DNA from 2 places in the Arthrobacter sp. AD-310 genome. Region 2 is predicted to be linked to the other one. Evidence: predicted binding sites of a transcription regulator. Region 2 holds the regulator's gene; the other holds the start of a gene.
What was found. Region 2 encodes LexA, which represses DNA repair genes until DNA is damaged. Its sites were predicted from a motif close to TCGAACANNTGTTCGA; they were not measured.
Positions count from the first base shown of each region.

Region 1: ACYQ1Z_RS14120 (LexA family protein) is a predicted target of LexA. The motif match lies at 3,953-3,968, and genes of this name have one in related genera.

Region 1 covers NZ_BAAHNO010000022.1:81,461-87,455, forward strand. The annotation lists gene ACYQ1Z_RS14090 (coiled-coil domain-containing protein) at 1-527, shown strand, start outside; gene ACYQ1Z_RS14095 (DUF4352 domain-containing protein) at 583-1,266, shown strand; gene ACYQ1Z_RS14100 (hypothetical protein) at 1,480-2,199, shown strand; gene ACYQ1Z_RS14105 (DUF6994 family protein) at 2,292-2,684, opposite strand; gene ACYQ1Z_RS14110 (DUF4193 domain-containing protein) at 2,891-3,190, shown strand; gene ACYQ1Z_RS14115 (hypothetical protein) at 3,162-3,590, shown strand; gene ACYQ1Z_RS14120 (LexA family protein) at 4,024-4,455, shown strand; gene ACYQ1Z_RS14125 (Y-family DNA polymerase) at 4,465-5,763, shown strand; gene ACYQ1Z_RS14130 (hypothetical protein) at 5,877-5,995, shown strand, end outside.
Region 2 covers NZ_BAAHNO010000032.1:34,892-40,886, forward strand. The annotation lists gene hisB (imidazoleglycerol-phosphate dehydratase HisB) at 1-22, opposite strand, end outside; gene ACYQ1Z_RS17445 (histidinol-phosphate transaminase) at 84-1,202, opposite strand; gene ACYQ1Z_RS17450 (LysM peptidoglycan-binding domain-containing protein) at 1,283-1,675, opposite strand; gene lexA (transcriptional repressor LexA) at 2,039-2,773, shown strand; gene ACYQ1Z_RS17460 (ATP-dependent DNA helicase) at 2,783-4,840, opposite strand; gene hflX (GTPase HflX) at 4,833-5,995, opposite strand, start outside.

The sequences.
Region 1 (5,995 bases), on a different contig from region 2:
TGCTGGCTGGCGGAACCGCATTTGGCACGACGCTTCCGGATCCCACGACCAGTGAGGCGTACCGTAGCGTGGCAGACGCCAAGGCGGGGGCCGAATCCGAGCGGGACTCACTCCGGTCCGACTATGACTCGCTCAAATCCGACTACGTTACCCTTCAGGCCGGTATCGCCGACAAGGAAGCGAAGGTCCAGGCCCGCGAGACCGAAGTCGGCAAGGCAGAGTCCGCGGTGAAGTCCGCCGAGGCAGCCGTCAAGAAACGCGAAGAAGCAGTGACAGCTGCAGAAAAGCAGAAAGCCGCCAACACGGTATCCGACGGGACATGGACCGTCGGCAAGGACGTCGCCGCCGGAACCTACCGGGCCACAGCCGACGTGGGATCCAGCTGTTACTGGGGCATCTACGAGACCGGAAGCAACGGCGGCAACATCATCGAAAACGATCTCCCGGGCGGGGGCCGACCTTCCGTGGCTCTCTCCGCCGGCCAGGATTTCAAGTCCAGCCGATGCGGCACCTGGACAAAGCAATAACCCGCACTGCCGGGCCTCACCAACCTCTTGATTCATCACCTACGAAAGGCATCCCATGACACACCAGAGCTTCGATCCCATCTCGCCGGCCGCGGCAGCACCCGCTGCGGCAAAGCGCCCCTTCTACAAGAAGAAGCGCTTTGTGATTCCTGGAGGGCTTCTCCTGCTGAGCATCGTTCTTGGCTCCTGCGGCGGTGGAGGCAAGTCAGACAGTGATGCTCCGGCGCCGGCGCCTGCTGCCACCAGCTCGTCATCTCCGACTGCCGCCGGGCCGGAGTCCACCGGTGCCGCTCCTGCGGAGGCAGCAGCTGCCAGTCCTGCGCCCGCCGCAGAGGCACCAAAGGCACCCGCCGCTCCCACCGTGGGCAAGCCCTTCACAATGGATCTCGGCAACGGCGACGTCGCCAGGATTACGATTCTGTCGGCCGTCCGCAAGACATCTGTGAATACGCAGTTTTCGTCGCCCGCCAAGAACGGCACGTACCTGCTCCTGGACGTCCTCTGGGAGACGACGTCGGGGGAGACCAGCTCGAACCCGTTCTATTTCTCGGCCAAAGATGCCAATGGCCGGAAGGCCGACCAGAACCTGTTCGTAGACGACCAGCTCGGGTCCGGCAAGATCCTGCCCGGCGACAAGTCCCGCGGCTTCATCGCCTTCGACGTGGCACTCGGACCGGTGACGGTGATGATTTCCGATCCGCTGATGCAGGAAGCCGCGCGCATCCAGATCGCGGGGTAGCCGCGCCGGACCTCAGCTTGCGCATGTAACGGAAGTTGGGCTCATAAAGCTGTTTAGCGGGCGAGTTTGAATGTGTCACGCAAGAGCAGCCAGAATTAAGGCAAAGGAAGACCCCCGCACGGCAACGGCCGTGCGGGGTCTTCCTTTTTTGGCGCAACTACCGGTTGGAAGCCTGCACCCGCACCCATTGCAACCCTTTAGGAAGGAAGAACCATGAAAGATCAGCACTCATACACCTGCATTCAGTGGGCACACCAGCGTTTCCTCAGGAGCGCAAAACTCAACGGCGGCGCATCCACGATCGCGGCAAGTTGGGTGTGGTCCTTCGGCAAGGTTGCCGGCCAGGTCCACAACTACCTGGAATCCGGGCACCTCAGGGCCGAGCCACTGCCGGCTTCCCTGGTTCACGAGATTCTGGGGCTGGCGCAGTCTTCTTACGGACGGTTTCCAGCAGGAGATGTCCGCCGCGTCCTTATCGATACATGGCGAGGGCTTGCTCACGTGTACGGAGCAGCGGATTTCGGGAACCGGGAGATGGACCGGCTGAAGATGCTGACCGACTGGGCTGAAGCCATCGAAGCATTGCGGTACAGCGGGTTCCCGGGACTGCCCGGAATGGTGGCGGCTTATGGGGCCGAACGCCGCCGCCTGGACCTCACAAAGCTCCGGCCCGGCCTGCATAATTTCAAGTACGTGGGCGTGCTCCTGGATCTGTTGAAGCTGTATGAACCGCGTCCCAGGCCAACTTGTACCTCAGTTGTGGGGAAACGAGTGGACATTAAAAAGCCAACCGCCTCCAGGTCAGGACGAAGTGCTATGGCCCGGGACGGCAGGAGTGTCCGATTGGCTAAACCGTCAACGGCAGTGCCGGCGATTGAGCTCCACGGCAATTGGCGGGACCACTGGAGCAATACCTTGCCCGAGATGGTCTGAGCTCGGTGGCGATAGTATCCACGCCCGTTGCGATTCTCGGCGTGGGGTGCCTATGTCAACACTCCGGGTCGGGGCGGTGTGTCTGGTCCGGGTCATTCAAACACAGTTATCAGATCAGGTGTCATTGTCGTTGGCGTGGGCTGCCAACAAGGGTTACGAACTTCAATTTCGGGGTGGTGCTCCGTGACCCACTCGGCCATCCGCCGCCCCCGTCCTGCGATGAACTCCAGCGTTGCCTCCCGGTACGTTACGTACTCGTCTTTTGTGGCCGGCATCCCGGAACGCTTGAAGTTGTCGAAGGGCAGGTAGAACCGAACCTCTTCGTAGTCGGGTGTCACGAGGTCTTGAAAGTGGAAGAACTCCACAAACTCCTTGAACCCGTCGAAGAGCGCAAAGAAGTCCGCGTACGCGTTGATGACATCGGCCAGAGGGCTCTCCGGTTCTCCTGCGTAATGACGCCGGATGCACTCGAGGGTCAGCCGCAAATGTCGCGGCCATCGGCTGTGTCCCAGACTAGGTGTCACTTCCTGATATTGAAACCCCAAGTGGCCGACTGACTCTCGGCAATGTCCATGTTCCCTGTGGTTCAGATTGTGTGCCCATGCAGCGCGGCTCTTTTAGGGAATTCTTCCTATGTCCTGTACGTTGCAGTCGCCGACAAACCCATCAACAGAATTGAGATGCAACCTTCGTGGCAACTGATTACGATGAACTGCGCACCGACGTCAAGGAATCCCAGGAGAACTCGCTGGAGGCCTTGAAGTCAGCCAAAGCGCCCGACGCCAAGGCTGTTGTGCTGGAGCTCGATGAGGCTGACACACTGGACGGCCTGACTCCCGGCGGGGAGTTCATTGCCGAAGAGCTCGTTGTGCAGGTCATTCCCCAGGCCGAGGACGAGTTCACCTGCTACTCCTGCTTCCTGGTTCGTCACCGTTCGCAGAAAGCCAGCGAGAAGGACGGCCATGCCTACTGCGTCGAGTGTGTTGGCTGAGCGCTTCTGGCCGGCTGTCCCGGATCACATCTGGGACAGCATCCGGGAGGAATTCACCCTGCCGACAGCTACAGAGCTGGAGAGCCACTTCCAGGTTGCAGGAGATCCCGAGGCAATGCGGCGGGCAGTGCGGGTGTTTATCGACGAGGGTACTTTCTGCCCGGGCTTCCAGCTGAGGGACGGGCTTCTCCACGAACCGGTGCTGTGGCTCTTTGAGGATGCCCTGACGTTGAAGGTCCCGCATAACGTCTTCGCCGCCTGGATGGTCTCTGCACTTCCTGGGGCAGCAGGTGCTGGCTCTGGTATCCGGCCCGTGGACCGGCTGAACAACCTGCCACAACTTCGAGATGCGCTGGCTGTTTTTGCTAACCGGTACCGGCCGGTCGAGAAGCGGCGCTAGAGGCTCGGCCGGAGTCGAACAGGCAGCAGGGTTCTAGTAGCAATTTCTGCTCGCGGACTATCAGCTCCAGCAGGAAACACGCCAACAGGCCAGGAACGGTAGGTCCTCACATGAAGAGAAGGAGCCCATACGATGCGGTCGGAACTGAATCCTCTCCATCGACCGTGTGTCCACGGCGGCCCCTTCTCATCGGCAGGGTACACCGATGCAGAGGTTCCGTTAACCCCTCAATCCTGTTGTTTTGAGATGAGCAGTCGAGGCGCGTTAGGGATGCAGTAGCGAAGCAGTAGCTTTCGTCTTGTAGCTCAGAAACCAATGGAAGCGGGGGCGCTACGTACAGCGAGGCGCCGTATAGTTAAGGTTCGAAGACATATTCACATGTTCATAACTCTGTGGAGAACATAGTTTCGATTGCCCCAGGAGGTACTGGCCGATGAGCGCTGTTGTTGTCGCCGTCCTCGATGTGCACAGCTCCCCGATACCAGGGCCACTGTTGTCTCCAGTGTCTGTGCCGGCAGGGTTTCCCTCTCCCGCCCAGGACTATTTCACGGGCCGCATCGACCTGAACAAGCATCTGATCAAGGACATCACCAGCACCTTCCTCGTGCGGGTCTCAGGCCACTCGATGGCCGGCGCGGGTATCGCCGATGGCGACGAGCTGGTGGTGGACAGATCCATTACGCCTGTGGACGGGAGCGTTGTCGTGGCCATCATTGACGACGAGCTGACCATCAAGCGGCTCCGTCTTGAGCACGGCAGGGTTCGGCTCGCCGCTGAGAACCCGGACTATCCCGACGTGGTTGTGCCGGAACTGGCGGAGCTGACCATCTGGGGCGTAGTTACCCGTTGCCTGCACCGGCTTTAGCAGGCCGTCATGCGTGAGTTGCCGGGAGGACGCGTGGAGCGAACCGCCCTTATTGACGTGAACTCGTTCTACGTCTCCTGCGAAAGGGCGTTTGACCCAAAGTTGGAGGCAAAACCCGTCGTTGTGCTGTCCAACAATGATGGCTGCGTCGTCGCCCGGTCCAACGAGGCCAAGGCGCTGGGCATTGAAAACGGTGACCCTTGGTTCAAGCTGAAGGCCGACGCCAAACGGACCGGCCTCATCGCCAGGAGTTCCAATTACGAGCTCTACGGCGACCTTTCAAGCCGCGTCATGGAACTCCTCGGCAGGTTTAGTTTCCTCGAAGAGGTCTACTCGATTGACGAAGCCTTCGTCACCCTCCGGGGCACCCCAGAGGAGCTCGTGAAAGTCGGCAGAGACATGAAAGCCGCCGTGGCGAAGCATGTGGGCCTGCCCGTCTGCGTGGGCATCGCACCGACAAAAACCCTGGCTAAGTTCTCCAACAGGGTCGCCAAACAGAACCCTGCGATGGAAGGAGTTTGCAGCTACGACATCCTTCCCGCGGCGCATCGCGATCACATCATGTCCCGGGTCCCGGTGACAGGAATCTGGGGAATCGCTAGCCGGCTCGGCAAGCGGCTCAACGCCCTGGGCATCTTCACCATCGCCGATTTGAAGGCAGCGGACCCGGTCGCCATGCGGAAGAAGTTCTCGGTGCTGATGCAGCGAACGATCATGGAGCTCAATGAGATTCCGTGCATTCCTTTGGAGACTGAGATTGCCAGCAAGAAGCAGCTGATCTTTTCCAGGTCATTTTCCAAGCCTGTAACCACCACCGCGAGGATGCACGAAGTGATGGCCATTTACGCACAGCAGGCAGCCATACGCCTGGCCAAGGACGGGCAGCAGGCCAAGCTGATGTCCTGCTTCGCCGGGACATCGCACTTCAACGAAAAGGTATCCGCGTTTCCGTCAGCGACGGTGAAACTGCCTGCTCCGACGGCCGATCCGGTGATCCTGACCAAGGCGGCAGTCTCAGCCCTGGAGGGACGCATTCTGGATGGCGTCCCCTATGCCAGGGCAGGGGTGATGCTGATGGAACTGTCGCCGGCCGGAGCCGCCCCACAATTGCCAGCGTTTGCTACAGCCCACGAGGAGAAACACATCGGCTCCCTGCTCGGGGACATCATGGACCGGTTTGGGACAGGGTCCATCGGTTTGGGTCGCGCTGGGATGGTCGAACCGCCGGACTGGGGAATGAAGCGCCAGGCTTTGTCGCCGCGCTACACCACGGAATGGGATGAGCTGCTGGTCGTTAAGGCAGCGTGATCTGCACTGGACAGTCCAACAAGCTGTTGGACTTCTACGCCAAGGAGTGACACTTTCCCACGAAGGTTCCCCATGGAGGTCCTGTGCTCACACCGGGTTGTAGCGTTCTGACCATGGTCTATTCGCTGGATACAACCGAATCCGAAAAGGAAGTACAGGCTGGATTATGGCTGATCCGGAAGGCCGGCCATCGTATCGAAGTGCTGCTGGAGGAACCGGGACTGCGGGATCC
Region 2 (5,995 bases):
TGTTCGATCCGGTGGAACTCATGCTCAGGTGTCCTTTGAGGGAGGAGGGGTGTGTGCGGGCGCGGGGCGCCGGTACTTCAAGTCTAGGCGGGAAGCGCAGCCTGGCTGGCAAGGATGCTTTCCAGTGAGGTGAGGAACGTTGTGGTTTCGGTCTCAGTGCCGGCAGTCACGCGGAGGTGGCCGGGGATTCCAACGTCGCGGACCAGCACGCCGGCGTCCAGCAGTTCCTGCCACACCTGGCGCGGGTTCTCCAGGCCGCCGAAGAAGACGTAGTTGGAGTCCGAAGCCGCCGGTTTGAGGCCCATCCGGGTCAGTTCGGCGACGATGCGGTCGCGCTGCTTCTTGATGTCCTCGACGTCCGCCATCAGCGCTTCGCGGTGTTCAAGCGCTGCCAGTGCGGTTGCCTGCGTGATCGCTGAAAGGTGGTACGGAAGCCGGACCAGGCGCAGGGCATCCGTCACTTCGGGCGCGGCAGCCATGTAGCCGAGGCGTGCACCGGCGAGGGCGAACGCCTTGCTCATGGTCCTGGAGACAATAAGCCGTTCCCGCCCGGGAAGGAGTGTCAGGGCACTGGGCGTTCCGTCGTGCGCAAACTCGTGGTAGGCCTCGTCGACGATCACGATGGTTTGGAATTCCGCTCCGGCCTCATAAACAGCCTCGACCACATCCAGGCCGAGTCCGGTCCCGGTGGGGTTGTTCGGTGAACACAGGAAAACGATGTTCGGCTGCAGTTCCTTGACCTGGCGGGCCGCCGAGGCTGCGCTGAGGCCGTAGCCTTCCTCGCGTTCGCCCTTGAGGTACCCGGTGTCCGTGCCGCTGGCCAGCAGCGGGTACATGGAGTACGTGGGCGGGAACCCGAGCGCGGTGCGGCCGGGTCCGCCGAAGGCCTGCAGGATTTGCTGGAGGACCTCATTGGATCCATTGGCGGCCCAGAGGTTCGACTCGGCGAGTCCGTGGCCGAGGTACTCGGCCAGAGCCCTCCGAAGCCGGGTGAACTCCCGGTCCGGATAGCGGTTAAGGCCTGCGGCCGCTTCCGAGACCGCCTCGGTGATGGCAGCCCGGACATCCTCCGGCACCCCATGGGTGTTCTCGTTGACGTTCAAGAGGATGGGAACATCCAGCTGCGGCGCCCCATAAGGGGTCAGCCCGCGGAGGTTGCTGCGGAGGGGAAGCCGGTTCAGACGCTCAAGCTGGTCGTTCACCCGAACAGTTTAGTGGCCGTTCCGACCACCGGAAAATGTGACAGTGAATGTTCGCGCAGGGCGTGCACCGCCGGCGGCGGTCAGCTGGTGGGAATGAACAGTTGCTGTCCGGGCTGGACTGCGGCCGCGGAGAGGTTGTTCAGCTGCACGATCTCAGCGACAACGTCGCGGGCATCGCGTTCCGGCGCCACGGTGCCTGCAATGGCCCACAACGACTCCCCGGGCTGGACGGTCACGGTGACGGTTGGCGTCACCATGATGTCCTGCGCCGAATCGGAAGCCTTGGCGGGAGAGTTGAAGAAGCCGGCAAGCGACAGCAGCAAGGCCGCCAGCAGCACCAGCGGGATGCCGATCAGGACGATCTTGCCCCGGCGCGTAAGGCGCAGCGGGGGCAGGGGCGCCGTTTGCGACTGCTTTGTGGACCTGCCGGAAACGCGTGGCCCCTTGGCCTGTGGTGCGGATATAGCTGACATGGACTGAGCCCTCCTGGACCGTGTGTACTGCCCGTTATGCCTGGTGCTGCCGGAAATGCCTGACGCTGCCGGAAACCCTGCTTCCTGCCAGTAAAGGCCGCCCCACCGACATTCCGGCGACCTGTTCGAACTGCAGCAGCAGGAGTAGAACACATATTCGAATAACGCTTTTTTAGTTTTAGCATCTTTCGACGAACCTTGTCGAGACTCGCTAGAACAAATGTTTGAAAAAGCCAAGTGGCTGGCCTAGTTTTGAAGCAAGAACAACCACCCTTGAAGTTGATCAGCAGGGTCTGACATTCAGGGGTGCAACTCAGTCCGGCGCCGTCGCAAGCCCGGTGGCAACCGAAAGGCATGGCGAATATGGCAGCAGCAGCCACCGGGGGAAGGGCACCCGCGCAGCCGAAAAAGACTGCAAGGGGGCTGACTCCCCGGCAGAAGAAGATTCTGGAGACCATCCAGCGGTCGGTGAACGAGAACGGCTACCCGCCGTCCATGCGCGAGATCGGCGATACCGTTGGCCTGGCGAGCCTTTCCAGCGTCACTCACCAGCTCTCCCAGCTGGAGAAACTCGGCTACCTCAGGAGGGACCCGAAGCGGCCGCGTGCCATGGAGGTGCTGATGCCGCTGACGCTGGACGCGGGGACAGCAAAGCAGGCCCAGGCCGCTCCCGCCCCGGGCGGAGACTCAACCGCCACCGTGACCGGGCTGCCCACCGCCGTCGATACCGCCATGGTGCCTCTCGTAGGCCGGATTGCCGCGGGCGGTCCCATCCTGGCGGAGCAGGTAGTGGAGGACGTTTTGCCGCTGCCCCGCCAGCTGGTGGGACAGGGTGAACTGTTTATGTTGAAAGTTGCCGGCGATTCGATGGTGGACGCGGCCATCTGCGACGGCGACTGGGTGGTGGTGCGGCGCCAGGCAGACGCCGCCAATGGGGATATCGTGGCCGCCCTCCTGGACGACGAAGCCACGGTCAAGACGTTCCGGCAGCGCGACGGCCACACCTGGCTGCTTCCGCAGAACACCCAGTACGAACCCATCCTCGGCGACCACGCCACCATCATGGGCAAGGTCGTATCCGTCCTGCGGTCCCTGTAACCGCAGCTTTTAACCGCTTTCCCGGGCCAACCGCTCCAGGGCAGCCACCGCCGTCTTCCGGTCGGTCGTGGCCCAGAACGGGGGCAGCGCTGCGCGGAGGAACCCTGCGTAGCGCTCGGTGGCCAGGCGGGAGTCCAGCACAGCCACCACGCCTTTATCGCCCGTGGACCTGATCAACCGTCCTGCTCCCTGGGCCAGCCTGATGGCGGCGTGCGTTGCGGAGACGGACATAAAACCGTTGCCGCCTGCCTGAGCTACTGCCCGGGACCGTGCGGTCATCAGGGGATCGTCCGGGCGGGGGAAGGGGATTCGGTCGATCACCACCAGCCGGCACGATCCGCCGGGGACATCCACCCCCTGCCACAGGGACATGGTGCCGAACAGGCAGGTGTCCGGCTCATCCGCGAACTGTTTCACCAGGGCTGTCATGGTCGAATCCCCCTGGCACAGGACCGTGATGCCCAGTTTCGGCCGCAAAGCCTCTGCGGCTTCCTCGGCGGCGCGCCGGGACGAAAAGAGGCACAGCGCCCCGCCGCCAGAGGCGCGGATGAGGGCCTCTAGTTCAGCCAGCGATTCCGGCGACGAACCGCGGCCCGGCTTGGGCAGGTGCCCCGCCACGTAGAGGATGCCCTGTTTCGGGTAGTCGAACGGGGACCCGACGTCCACTCCGGTCCAGCCGGGCGCGCCCTCGCCCACCAGGCCCAGGCCGCCGGCGGCAGGCTCGAATGCCGAGCCTATGGCGAGTGTTGCGGACGTCAGGATGACGGTGTGCCCGGCAAACAGTCCTTCGCGGAGCCGGCCGGCAACGGACAGCGGTGCGATATTGATCAGGACCGGCGCGGCTTCGTCCGGTTGCGAGTATCCCTGGCCCGGTTCGAAGGTGCCCGCGCGGGAAAACCAGACCACTTCCCTGTTTTCCCGCGCGGCGAGGAGCCGTTCACACAGTTCCAGGATGAGCATCAGCCTGGACCGGGCAAGCTGCCGCCCGCCGTCGGCCGCGTTGCTGCTGTCCCCCTTTGAATCGGACAGCGCCGCGCGGCAGGCGTCCCGCAACTGGTCGATGCAGTCCAGCTGCTCGTCGTTCAATCCGTTGGGCAGGAGCCCGTTCTGCACGCCCGTGAGTGCGAGTTCGAGATTCGCGGCGGCGGCGTTCAACGCGTCAACGGTGATGGCGGTGTGCTTTCGGGCGCCGGCCGCGGCGGCATGGACCATGGCCACGGAGAGCTGGCCGGATACGGCGCCCGTGACCCGGTCCTGGAGTTCGTGGGCTTCATCAACCACCACAACGTCGTACTCCGGCAGCACCGCGAGGCCCTCGAACGCACTGACGGCAAGCATGGCGTGGTTGGTTACCACAACGTCCGCTTCCGCCGCGTCCTGCCGGGCGAGCTCGCTGAAGCATTCCTCGGCGAGCGGGCACTTCTGCGCTCCCAGGCACTCCATGGAGGTCACCGAGACCTGCCGCCAGGCGCGGTCCGTCACGCCGGGCAAGAGCTCGTCACGGTCGCCGGTGGCGGTCTTCTCCGCCCATTCGCGCAGGCGGACCACCTCCCGCCCGAGCTGTGATGACGGGCCGCCCACTGTCGCAGCGAAATGTGGAACGCTGGTGTCCTCCCCCAGCGAGAACAGTTGCCCTTCGGACGGTTCCTCCGAGGGGAATCCGCCTTCGAGCTTGTGCCGGCAAACATAGTTGGACCTGCCCTTGACCAGCGCCACCTTGACGGGCCGGTCGAGGGCAGGAGTGATGGCTTCCAGGAGACGCGGCAGGTCCCGGCCAACGATCTGGGTCTGCAGTGCCAGCGTCGCCGTGGACACGAGGGCGGGCTTATTGCTTTCCAGGGCGTGGGCGATGAGCGGCACCAGGTAGGCAAGGGACTTTCCGGTGCCTGTTCCGGCCTGCACAAGCAGATGGTTTCCGGTTTCGATGGCGCGTGCCACCTGCCTGGCCATTTCGTGCTGCCCGGAGCGGCTCTGCCCGCCCATCGCCGCGACGGCCCGGTCGAGCAGTTCGATGGCGAACTGCCCGCCGGCTGTCTCCGTGGCTTCGCGGGCCACGGATTCAGTCATCGCTGGCGAATTGTTCCAGTTCGGCGGCCAGGCCTTCGCGGACCATGACGACGGCCCGGGTCCCGGATTCCACATGGTCGACGCTGATGATCTCGGCGTCGGATTCGTGCAGCTTGCTGATCAGGTCACCGCGGTTGTAGGGGATGAGCAGTTCCATCTTGACGCTGGGCCGCGGGATGGACTCGCTGATCACCTTGAGCAGCTCGGAGATGCCCTCGCCGGTGCGTGCCGAGACCACCACGTGGCGTGGTTCGCGCTGCTTCAGGCGCTCCACCACAAAGGGGTCCGCGGCATCAGCCTTGTTGAGCACGATGATCTCGGGCACCTTGCGGGCGTCCACTTCGCTGAAGACCTTGCGGACCGCCGCGATCTGCCCTTCCGGGTCCGGGTGCGAAACATCCACCACATGCAGGATCAGGTCCGCGTCCGCCACCTCTTCCAGTGTGGAGCGGAAGGCCTCCACCAGCTGGGTGGGCAGGGACCGCACGAAGCCGACGGTATCGGCCAGGGTGTAGCCCAGGCCGTCCGCGGTTTCGGCCTTGCGGACAGTGGGGTCCAGCGTGGCGAACAGCGCGTTCTCCACCAGGACGCCGGCGTCCGTGAGCCGGTTGAGCAGCGAGGACTTGCCCGCGTTCGTGTACCCGGCGATGGCCACGGACGGGACGGCATTACGACGGCGGTTCGCCCGTTTGGTCTCGCGGGCCGGCTTCATCCCGGCGATCTCGCGCCGCAGCTTGGCCATCCGGGTACGGATCCGCCGGCGGTCCAGCTCGATCTTCGTTTCACCGGGACCACGGGAGCCCATGCCGGCGGCGGCGCCGCCCACCTGGCCACCGGCCTGGCGGGACATCGACTCACCCCACCCGCGAAGGCGGGGAAGCAGGTATTCGAGCTGGGCCAGCTCGACCTGTGCCTTGCCTTCCCGGCTCTTGGCGTGCTGGGCGAAGATGTCGAGGATGAGCGCGGTGCGGTCGATGACCTTGACCTTGACGATGTCCTCCAGGCCGCGCCGCTGGGACGGGGCCAGTTCGGCGTCGACCACCACGGTGTCCGCGCCGGTGGACATCACGATGTCCTTGAGCTCAAGGGCTTTGCCGGAGCCGAGGAAGGTTCCGGGGTCCGGCTTGTCCCTGCGCTGGACCAGGCCGTCCAGGA